DNA from 3 places in the Salirhabdus salicampi genome. Region 2 is predicted to be linked to each of the others. Evidence: predicted binding sites of a transcription regulator. Region 2 holds the regulator's gene; each other region holds the start of a gene.
The links. The regulator LexA, encoded in region 2, represses DNA repair genes until DNA is damaged. The targets are predictions, from matches to a motif close to CGAACATATGTTCG.

Region 1 (3,283 bases), on a different contig from region 2:
ACAGGGGGTGAAGGAGTGAAAAATCAAACAGGAAACTGGTTACCATTAGCTGCTTCTGTAGGGATTGGGGTTGCTGCTTACTATAGCATGACAAAAGGACAAGGAATTGGCAAAACTGTTCAGCAATTCCTGCCAATGATTTCCGGTATAAGTAAGGGGCAACAATCTTCACAGCTAACAGGGCAAACAAATAATACTAATACAACTGATACGAAAAACGACGATAACAAAAATCAGTTTGGTACATTCCAAACTACCGACCAACAACAACACCAACAAACAAGTTATCTTCAATAATATAAAAGGACAGTTCTTATAACTGTCCTTTTTTTTTCGAGTATGAACGTGGGCAAGCTGCCTACTCATAAGCTATTGTGATAGCGTAAAGGAGGTAGGCAGATGTTTTATCATATTAAGGAACTTCAACATGAAGCAAAGCCCTCTAGACCAGATCCGGTCTATGCAAAGAAATTGCAAGAAGTGTTAGGTGGACAATTTGGAGAAATTACTGTAATGATGCAATACCTTTTTCAAGGGTTCAACTGTCGTGCTGATTCAAAATACCGAGACCTTCTTTTAGATATTGGTACAGAAGAAATAGCCCATGTTGAAATGTTAGCCACTTTAATTGCTCGACTATTAGACAATGCTCCAGTTAAGGAACAAGAAGAAGCAGCTAAAAATCCTGTCATGGAGGCTGTTTTAGGAGGCATGAATCCTCAACATGCCATTGTAACAGGTTTAGGTGCTACAGCTAAAGACAGTGTAGGATATCCGTGGAATGCTAATTATACAATTGCAAGTGGGAATCTGTTAGCTGATTTCCGTGCAAATTTAAATGCAGAATCACAAGGACGTTTGCAAGTTGTTCGTTTATATGAAATTTCAGACGACCCAGGTGTAAAAGATACATTATCCTTTTTAATAGCACGTGACACTGCCCATCAAAATCAATGGAAAGCCGCAATTGCTGAGTTAGAAAATCGAGAAAAAGATATTGTTGTACCAACAACTTTCCCACGAAAATTAGAAAAGCAGGCGGTTGCATATGACCTTTATAACTTCTCAAGAGGAGATGAAAGTGCAAATGGCCCATGGGCACAAGGTATCGCGCCTGATGGAAAAGGACAATTCCGTTACTATCACTCTCCTCCTGCTTATGGTCCAAAGCCACTATTGATTCCAGCACCGTACTATATCCACGATACAATGCCACCGATGTCAAAGATGTAAATATACCCCCCGAATAACGGGGGGATCAATATATTTCATTTTTTGTTTCGGTTGTAGGCAATGTCGCATTTCGCATAAGCTCATACAGGAGTTCTTGTACCTTCTTCCGAACAGCAGGATTAAAATAACGTTTTTCTTCCTCATATCCATTCGCTAAGAAAAGATATGTGGAAAACGTATCATTTTTATGGACAAAAATCACCTGTAAATTGTTTTCTTTCATCTTTCTTTGTAGTATTTTACGTTCAGAACGAGCCTCATGTATCATCCTGCGAAGCAGCTCCAAATATGGTTCTTTTATTTTAAAGTCTCCCGTTTCGATTGTTTCGAGATCTTTTTCGAGAACTAATATTGTCATGGAAAGAAACAAAAATCTTGATGAAATGAGAAAATCCTGTTCTTTAATATAGCGCATTTGCTTCCCCCCAGTAATTGAAAAAATAAGGAACATATGTTCTATTATATACAAAAAATGAATAAAGTAAAACGAAAAAAGTGTGACTAATGTGATCGATGTCGAGAGAGGATAAAAATGTACAGAAAGGCATAGGCAAGACACGAATTTTTATTTATACTTTACTATAGTATAGCTTGGTAATAGTTAGTAATTAGTAATTACTGTCTTAAATTGCCGGGTTATTGAGGAGTGCATATGGGATACGAGACAAGTTAGGAGAAAAACATATGTCATTACAAGTGAACAGTTTTTCTGATTTTAAACAAATTATTGAAAATGACCAATTAGATGCTTATGTCATGCAGCTTCTTGATAGCTATGAAAAGTTAGGTCCACTGCCAGGTATTTTATTACCTTTATTGGAGGCACTTCTACCTTTTTTACCTTTAATTGTTTTCGTTCTGGCCAATTCCATGGCTTATGGTTTGTTTGAAGGGTTCTTATATTCATGGCTAGGTTCAGTATTAGGCGCAATTATTGTGTTTTTTATCATTAGAAGATTGGGTGAAACAAAGTTCTTTCGATTTATTCGAAACCATAAACAAGTACAAAAGGTAACATTTTGGTTTGAAAAACATGGATTCGGACCTTTATTTATTTTATTATGTTTTCCTTTTTCACCATCAGCCATCATCAATACAGTAGCTGCCTTATCAAGAATAAAATTTCAACAATTCATCCTAGCGGTTGTCCTCGGTAAAGCGGTGATGATTTTTACAATCGCTTATGTAGGCGCAAGTATTAAATCGTTTGCCACACAACCGGTGAAATCAATTGTAGTCGGGATATGTATCTTGTTGTTTTGGATGGTCGGTAAAATTATTGAAAAAAGGTTACAACAAAAATCGAATAACGCAAATGAAAATTGACCCGTCTTGAGCAAGACGGGTTTTAATGTGAGATCAGTCTCTTCTCTTGCTTTCGAAGAAGACGAATAAGTTGAGCAAGACATATGAACATAAGGAAAATGGTTGCTAAAATAAGAGGAAAAGGTATAAAAGGGGAAACAATACTTCCGAAACTTGCACCAGTTAAAAGAGTAAATGAATATAGTGAAATTGCTCTACCTTTAGCTGATGGTGCAAATCTTCCGACAAGGATAACAACCATAGGTATCGTTAAGGACGTTGAAGCAATCATAGATATGGAAGCAACCGTAATTGTCCATGCGTGTAAATGAATCATTGGAAACATAAATCCGAATGCCATAAGGAGCAAGCTATAAATGAGTACTTGGATAGCTCCGTAACGATCGACAAGCTGACGTGCAAAAAAGGCGGGGACTATGCCTACAAGGCTGACCATTCGAAATGTTTGCAAGGTGTAAGAAAATAATTGTTCATGAAGGACTAAATATAATTCTAAACCACTATAAAATAACATGATCGTAAACAGCAGGAAAAAGGCGGTAATATACAATTTTTGTAATGGTGAAAATCGAATTAATGTTACAATATGTTTAAGTAATCGAGCATTCGGTTGAGTTTTTTTGTCGGAGTGCTGAAGAGTAAGAAACAAAGAAATTAAGCAAATTACGTAGAAAATCGCAAACATATAAAACACGGACGAAAACGTATATTGAAACGCAAAATA
Region 2 (3,283 bases):
TTTAGCAGCTAAAAATTGCTCTGCCATTGCCATCCCTACGGACATAGCAACACCTTGTCCTAATGGACCAGTCGTTGCTTCTACCCCATCAGTATGTCCAAATTCAGGGTGCCCCGGAGTATTTGATCCCCACTGACGAAAGTTTTTCAAGTCTTCGATAGAAACTTGGTACCCAGACAAGTGTAATAGTGAGTATAAAAGCATGGAGCCGTGCCCAGCTGATAAAACGAAACGGTCACGGTTGAACCAGCCAGAATTTTTCGGATTGTGATTCATAAACTCAGTCCATAATGTATAAGCCATCGGTGCTGCACCCATAGGCATACCTGGATGTCCGGAATTTGCTTTTTCAACTGCATCAATGGATAAAGTACGAATCGCATTGATGGACTTTTCTTCAATTTGTTTAGCCATAAACGTAAAACTCCTTTCTTCTTCCATAACAATCATAACAATATAATCCTATACCGAAAATGTACACGAAACAAGTGATTTCACTTTATTTCAATGGCTTTTTTCGATGAAAGCGTTTTAAAAAAACTTATTGAAAGTCTTGTTTATTGTGATATAAATTACCGTTTTTTATTCGAAAAGAAAAACATGCACAATTTGATGTGCATGTTAATGTTTTTTACTATTTGCTTTTTCATTTTTTAATTTTTCCGGTGTAACGTCTGCACCTGTTTCATCTACGACTTTGATCGACTTCAGTTGGTTTTTAAATGATTTTCTCACATTTTGTAAATATTCTTGTCGCAACGTTTGTTGTTCTTCTTTTTCAGTTTGTGTTAAACCTTCGTTTTTTGCTTTATTTGCCAGTGCATTAATTCGCTCTAATTTGTCTTTGGAAAGCATGTATAATTCTCCTTTTATATAGCGTAAAAAAGCAAGTGTCTATTTGAAAGACCCTTGCATCTTAATATGAGTATATATTATCTTTCATTTTGATCGATTTCAAGTAATTGGTGTTCCTTATACCTACGGTGAACGGTCGCCTTTGAAATATTATACCCCATCCCCCTTAATGTTGTTGCAACTTCGGCAAAGGTTAATCCTTTTTGTTTCAACCGAATGACTTCATCAATTGGAAACTGTTTACGCTCCCGACCGTTTGCCCTATTTACGTTCTCTAAATTATGTTGTGGTTGATAACCATTGTTAACCGCTCTCTTCATTCCGCGTTTTATTTTAACATTATGTATTTTTCTTTGATATTCTTCTACAATCGAGACAATTTGTAAGACCATCGAATCGGAATCAGAGATTTGTAACTGTCCATTGTGTGTACCAGTAAAAATTTGAATACCCAATTTCTGCAGTTGGTGAAGCAAAGCAATTTTGGCGTTTCCTCTACCTAACCTTGTTTCATCTTGAATTAATAATGTATCTGCTTGTCCATCAGCAAACCGTTGCAACATTTGAAAAATGCCTTCTCGTTCAACCTGATAACCGCTCTCTCTTTCTTCTATTACATCTATAACCGTAAATCCATATTCCTCAGCTAAATACGTTAATTCTTCTTTTTGTCTCTTCAATGACGTAGTTTGCTCTTCCTTCTCCGTACTAACGCGACAATATATTAGTGCATTCATGGTGACACCTCTTTTTCATGCTTATGCTGTAATCATTGTAAAGTATAGCATGACGATACTTACACCAAATAGAATTAAAAAAGATAAGTCTGTTTTTGAAAGTTTATTAAACATTTTCCATTCCTCCCACAAATAGAACTTTTGTTCGCATCTACATACCATTATATACGAACACTCGTTCTTGTCAATAGAAATTTACGAACGGATGTTTGTATATTTTATACGTACATGCTATAATGCAAGTAATTTAATATATGCACGAGGTGAAAATAATATGACTAAGCTATCAACTAGGCAACAAGCAATTTTAGATTACATACGAGAGCAAGTACTCGAGAAAGGCTATCCACCTTCAGTACGTGAAATTGCCCAGGCAGTTGGACTAGCATCAAGTTCAACAGTTCATGGCCATCTATCTAGACTTGAACAAAAAGGCTATATCCGAAGAGATCCGACAAAACCCCGTGCTATTGAACTATTACTTGAAGATGTAGAACAAACTGCACCGAAGCAGGAAGCAGCTTTCATTCCTGTCATCGGGAAAGTGACAGCAGGTGCGCCAATTACAGCGATTGAAAACATTGAAGAATATATACCAGTACCAAATCATTTATCCCATGATGAAGATGATTTATTCGTTTTAAACATACAAGGTGATAGTATGATAGAGGCAGGAATCCTGGATGGTGATAGAGTTATCGTACGAAAGCAACAAACTGCCCTAAACGGCGAAATCGTGGTTGCAATGACAGAAGAAGATGAAGCAACGGTAAAACGTTTTTTCCGGGAAGAAAACTACATTCGTCTTCAGCCGGAAAACGCTTCTCTTGAACCGATCATCGTTCAAAACGTTGTTATTTTAGGAAAAGTTATCGGTCTATATCGGGAAATTTATTAAAAAACCAAGAAGTCATATGACTTCTTGGTTTTTTACATATCACCATGTCCCTTTTCTACGAATACAATCACATTGTTATTCAAATCAATGGACCTACTTAATATTTTATAACGATTAATTGGCTCGTTTGTTCGATTTAAAAAGTTAGGCTGAATGTTATACTCAATGATTTCATCACATTGCAATACTGAGTCGCGGTCAACATTATCTAACTTTTGAACAAATGTTTCAGTGACCATCAAAACAGAATTCGTATACTTCTTATGGATTTGCTGCCAATTTATACTCATGCTGACTCCTCCCCTCACCACATTATATGGTGCATCCGGGAATTGCTACATTGATACACCGCTACAAAAAACAAAAAATCCTTTCCGCCATTTGCGGGAAGGATTATAGAGAATCTTTGGATTAAAGGGGGAATGGGATTTTTCCAACATAAATATGCCGATTATAGTGCTGAAATATCTTTTGTAAATATAGTGTTTTCCTTCAAAAAATTTAGGCTGACCTCATTAAACTCTTCATACTTTTCAATATTACAAACATGGCCACATTGATTAATCGTATATAACTTCGAAAAATCCTCATTTGCTACATGACGTTTAATCCCTTTTAAGAACATGTAGTCTTCCGCTCCAGAAATATATAATTTAGGTATACGATTTTTTTGTTCATTAAGGCGGCTATATATATAAACAGAGTCCCTAGCAACTTTAGCCCATCGAATATATGAGGCAGCACCTAATTTTTGCGCTTCACGGATAAAAATATCTCTAGACTTCTTATGATT
Region 3 (3,283 bases), on a different contig from region 2:
ATTGATTGCAAATAATTATTTGTTTTAGAGAACGGACGACTACCGAAAAAGCCTCGTCGGGCAGACAACGGACTTGGATGAGGTGCCTCAATAATCAAATGGTGATGATTGTGAATCATCCCTTTCTTTTGTTGGGCTTGCCTCCCCCATAAGATAAAAACGACTGGCTTATCTCGCTCATTTAACAAACGAATCACTTCGTTCGTAAATAAATCCCACCCTATTTTTTGGTGTGAATTCGCTTCATGAGCCCTTACTGTTAATACAGTATTTAATAATAATACCCCTCTTTTCGCCCAATCTACTAAACATCCATGATTCGGGATTGGACAGTTTATGTCCTCATGTAACTCCCGATATATATTACGTAATGAAGGAGGAATTTTCTCCCCCTTTCTTACAGAGAAACTTAATCCATGTGCCTGATTCAACCCGTGATAGGGATCTTGGCCTAATAAGACTACTTTTGTAGCGTGATAAGCCGTATAATGAAAAGCTTGAAACACTTCTTCTTCCTTTGGATATACTGTAGTATTGCGGTATTCTTTTTCTAATGTTGATTTTAACGTTTGAAAATAAGACTTTTGAAATTCACCTTTCAATATTTCATGCCAATCATTTGGTAATTGCATCGAACCGCCCTCTTACTTTCGTAACAAAATAAAAACAGACACAAACAGTGTGTCTGGTAAAAGTTTACCACGCTTCGATGGGATGCTCAATGTATCTACATTTTAGTTTACGCTATATAACGAAACAAGTTGGTACGTACAAACCGTCTTTTGTTCAGCCATCGCTAATTTCTTTACTTTGGCTGTTCCTATTTGGTCTGAATCTTCGTGTCGCATGATATCAATAGGTTCATCTAACGGAAACAGTTTATAGCCATCAAAAACAATTTCAAACGTATTATCTTCCTGATTCACCCGTTGCTCTCTTCCCCTCGTAATAATACGCCATTCTACCGTTAATGGTATTGACATGCAGACCCCTCCGTAATTTTGATATCTCTATCTTACGCTACCGTGTATCCGTTTACAAGAGGGTAATACTTATGGAAATGATTTCGTTCTAACTGGAAACATCGCCAACACTTGTTCCTTATAAAATGTGCGATATCCTTTACGCAAATAACAATACCCATACCACTTTTGATTATTTTCGCCAATGATCTTCACCTTACGTTTGGACCATTCCCCTTGCTTGTTACAATAAATCATTTCGACAAATGGTTCTGTCCCGGCATGATTTTTTGAAAGCATTTAAAACACCTCCATCACCATTATACACGAACAAATGTTCTTTCATCCACTTTAATTCGAATATATGTTCGTATATAATGTATGTAAGAGGTGATGAATTATGCATAAAGACCGAGGAACGATAAAATGGACTTCCCTCATGTTGCCAGAACATGTTGAGAAACTAAAACATATGTGGGCAGACGAATATGATGTAAATCAACCGCCGTTACTTGATGAGCAGCAGCTTGAAGATATGAATCGAATTTGCGCACAAGCATATCACAACAAAACGATCGTCCAAGTCACTGCATTTGACCAACACGAAACGAAACACTTTACCGGAACCATTACAAGGATAAATGAGCAACGGCAAACTTTCACAATCACTACTCCTAAAGAAAACGTAATGATTCCCTTTTCGAGTATCATTCACATAGAATAAGCAAAAATTCCGCGAATGTCTCAAACATTATGCCAATTGACCACATATGGTATTAGTGAAAGTTGCAAAGGAGGGATAACAAATGTCACACACTTATAACCAAGGTTTTGTATTACTTGTCGTGCTGTTCATTTTGTTAATCATTGTTGGAAGTGCTTACGTTTACTAAAAACGTGTAACTCCGATACACTTTTTCACCACCGAAAACAATCTACCGTTTCAAATAAAAAACAGGTTCAGTTATAAACTGAACCTGTTTTATTCTTTTTCCTCTCTCTCATAAACATCCCAAAGGTGGTCGAAGACTCGCAATGCACCACTAAATGGTGAATTCCATTCAAAATAACGACTAACCTCGTCATATGAGCTTGACTGCTTCGGAAAATCATGGTCCTCAAACATCCAGTCTGCCAATCGTCTTTCTTCTGAATTTTTATGTGAACCACGATATCTCATCATAAAGTGATAAAATGAACGCACAATTTAACTCCTCTTTCATATCTTTGTTTTTACTCCACTGTTATTTGCTCCTCTTCTAACCTTAACTTTTTCCGATATGCAATTTCAGATGTAAAGATGGCGACTTCATACAATACGATTAATGGAGCTGCCACAAATAGTTGTAAAAAGAAATCAGGTGGTGATAGCATCGTACCGATAATGACCAAAACGAAATAAGCATATTTTCGGACTTTCTTCATTTTAGTAGGTGTAATAAATCCTAAGCTCGTTAAAAACATAGACACAATCGGAATTTCAAAAAAAAATGCAAATGGCAGTGTAATTTGTAAAAGAAAACGGAAGTATCTCCCCGCCGTAAACATCGTTTCGAACATTCCTTCACTCAAAGACAGAAGAAAGTTGAACACCATCTCTTGAATAATAAAATAACCGAAGCACAGTCCTCCGACAAACAATAGAAATACCGCCGGTATGTAGGCAATGGTAATTTTCCGTTCCTTCGGCGTCAAGGCCGGTTTAATAAATAACCAAACTTGAAAACAAATAACAGGTATGGTCAATGTAAACGCAAATATGCTGGCAATCATTAAATAAATCCAAAGGGCTTCACCAGGGCTTATGATTACCAGGTCGAATGTAAGATTCCGGGTAAAATATTGATAAATTTGTTTTACATAAATAAAACCGATCACAAAAAATGTAATAAAAAATAAAAATGACCAAATAAGACGCTTCCGTAACTCTCCTAAGTGTTCTGTTACTTCCATTTCTTGATCATTTAGAAGTTGTTCCTGCGACATGCTGGCACCTCCACGACACCTTCAAACGATAAGCTTTTGACGAAAAGAAGATGTAAGGCAAATTCCCTTACACCTTCAAATAGTTATTTTTTATTTGGATCTGATGCCTCGACTTTGTGTGCGTCATCCTTTTCGTCAGACATGACACCGCTAGCTGCCTTCTTAAACTCTCTTAACGATGAGCCTACTGCCTTTCCGATTTCTGGTAACTTTGATGGACCAAACACAATTAAAGCAATTACAAGGATTAAAATTAATCCCGGCACTCCAATGTTGGATAACATACGATCACCTCTTAAAGAGTAAGTAAAAATTAGTCTTTTTGATTAGAAATA

Region 1: the regulator LexA is predicted to act here: its motif matches at 1,678-1,691, upstream of NLW78_RS01675 (YhjD family protein).
Region 3: the regulator LexA is predicted to act here: its motif matches at 1,320-1,333, upstream of NLW78_RS04525 (YolD-like family protein).

Annotation. Positions count from the first base shown of each region.
Region 1 covers NZ_JANBWE010000001.1:312,276-315,558, forward strand. The annotation lists gene NLW78_RS01665 (hypothetical protein) at 16-297, shown strand; gene NLW78_RS01670 (manganese catalase) at 400-1,233, shown strand; gene NLW78_RS01675 (YhjD family protein) at 1,259-1,648, opposite strand; gene NLW78_RS01680 (TVP38/TMEM64 family protein) at 1,918-2,559, shown strand; gene NLW78_RS01685 (MFS transporter) at 2,582-3,283, opposite strand, start outside.
Region 2 covers NZ_JANBWE010000002.1:43,464-46,746, forward strand. The annotation lists gene tkt (transketolase) at 1-414, opposite strand, end outside; gene NLW78_RS06215 (DUF896 domain-containing protein) at 622-855, opposite strand; gene NLW78_RS06220 (YneB family resolvase-like protein) at 933-1,592, opposite strand; gene lexA (transcriptional repressor LexA) at 1,867-2,490, shown strand; gene NLW78_RS06230 (hypothetical protein) at 2,523-2,780, opposite strand; gene NLW78_RS06235 (alpha/beta fold hydrolase) at 2,942-3,283, opposite strand, start outside.
Region 3 covers NZ_JANBWE010000001.1:856,359-859,641, reverse strand. The annotation lists gene NLW78_RS04540 (uracil-DNA glycosylase) at 1-632, opposite strand, end outside; gene NLW78_RS04535 (DUF2584 family protein) at 735-983, opposite strand; gene NLW78_RS04530 (WYL domain-containing protein) at 1,053-1,262, opposite strand; gene NLW78_RS04525 (YolD-like family protein) at 1,363-1,686, shown strand; gene NLW78_RS15640 (YjcZ family sporulation protein) at 1,769-1,855, shown strand; gene NLW78_RS04515 (YozE family protein) at 1,945-2,166, opposite strand; gene tatC (twin-arginine translocase subunit TatC) at 2,196-2,948, opposite strand; gene tatA (twin-arginine translocase TatA/TatE family subunit) at 3,032-3,232, opposite strand; gene tatA (twin-arginine translocase TatA/TatE family subunit) at 3,262-3,283, opposite strand, start outside.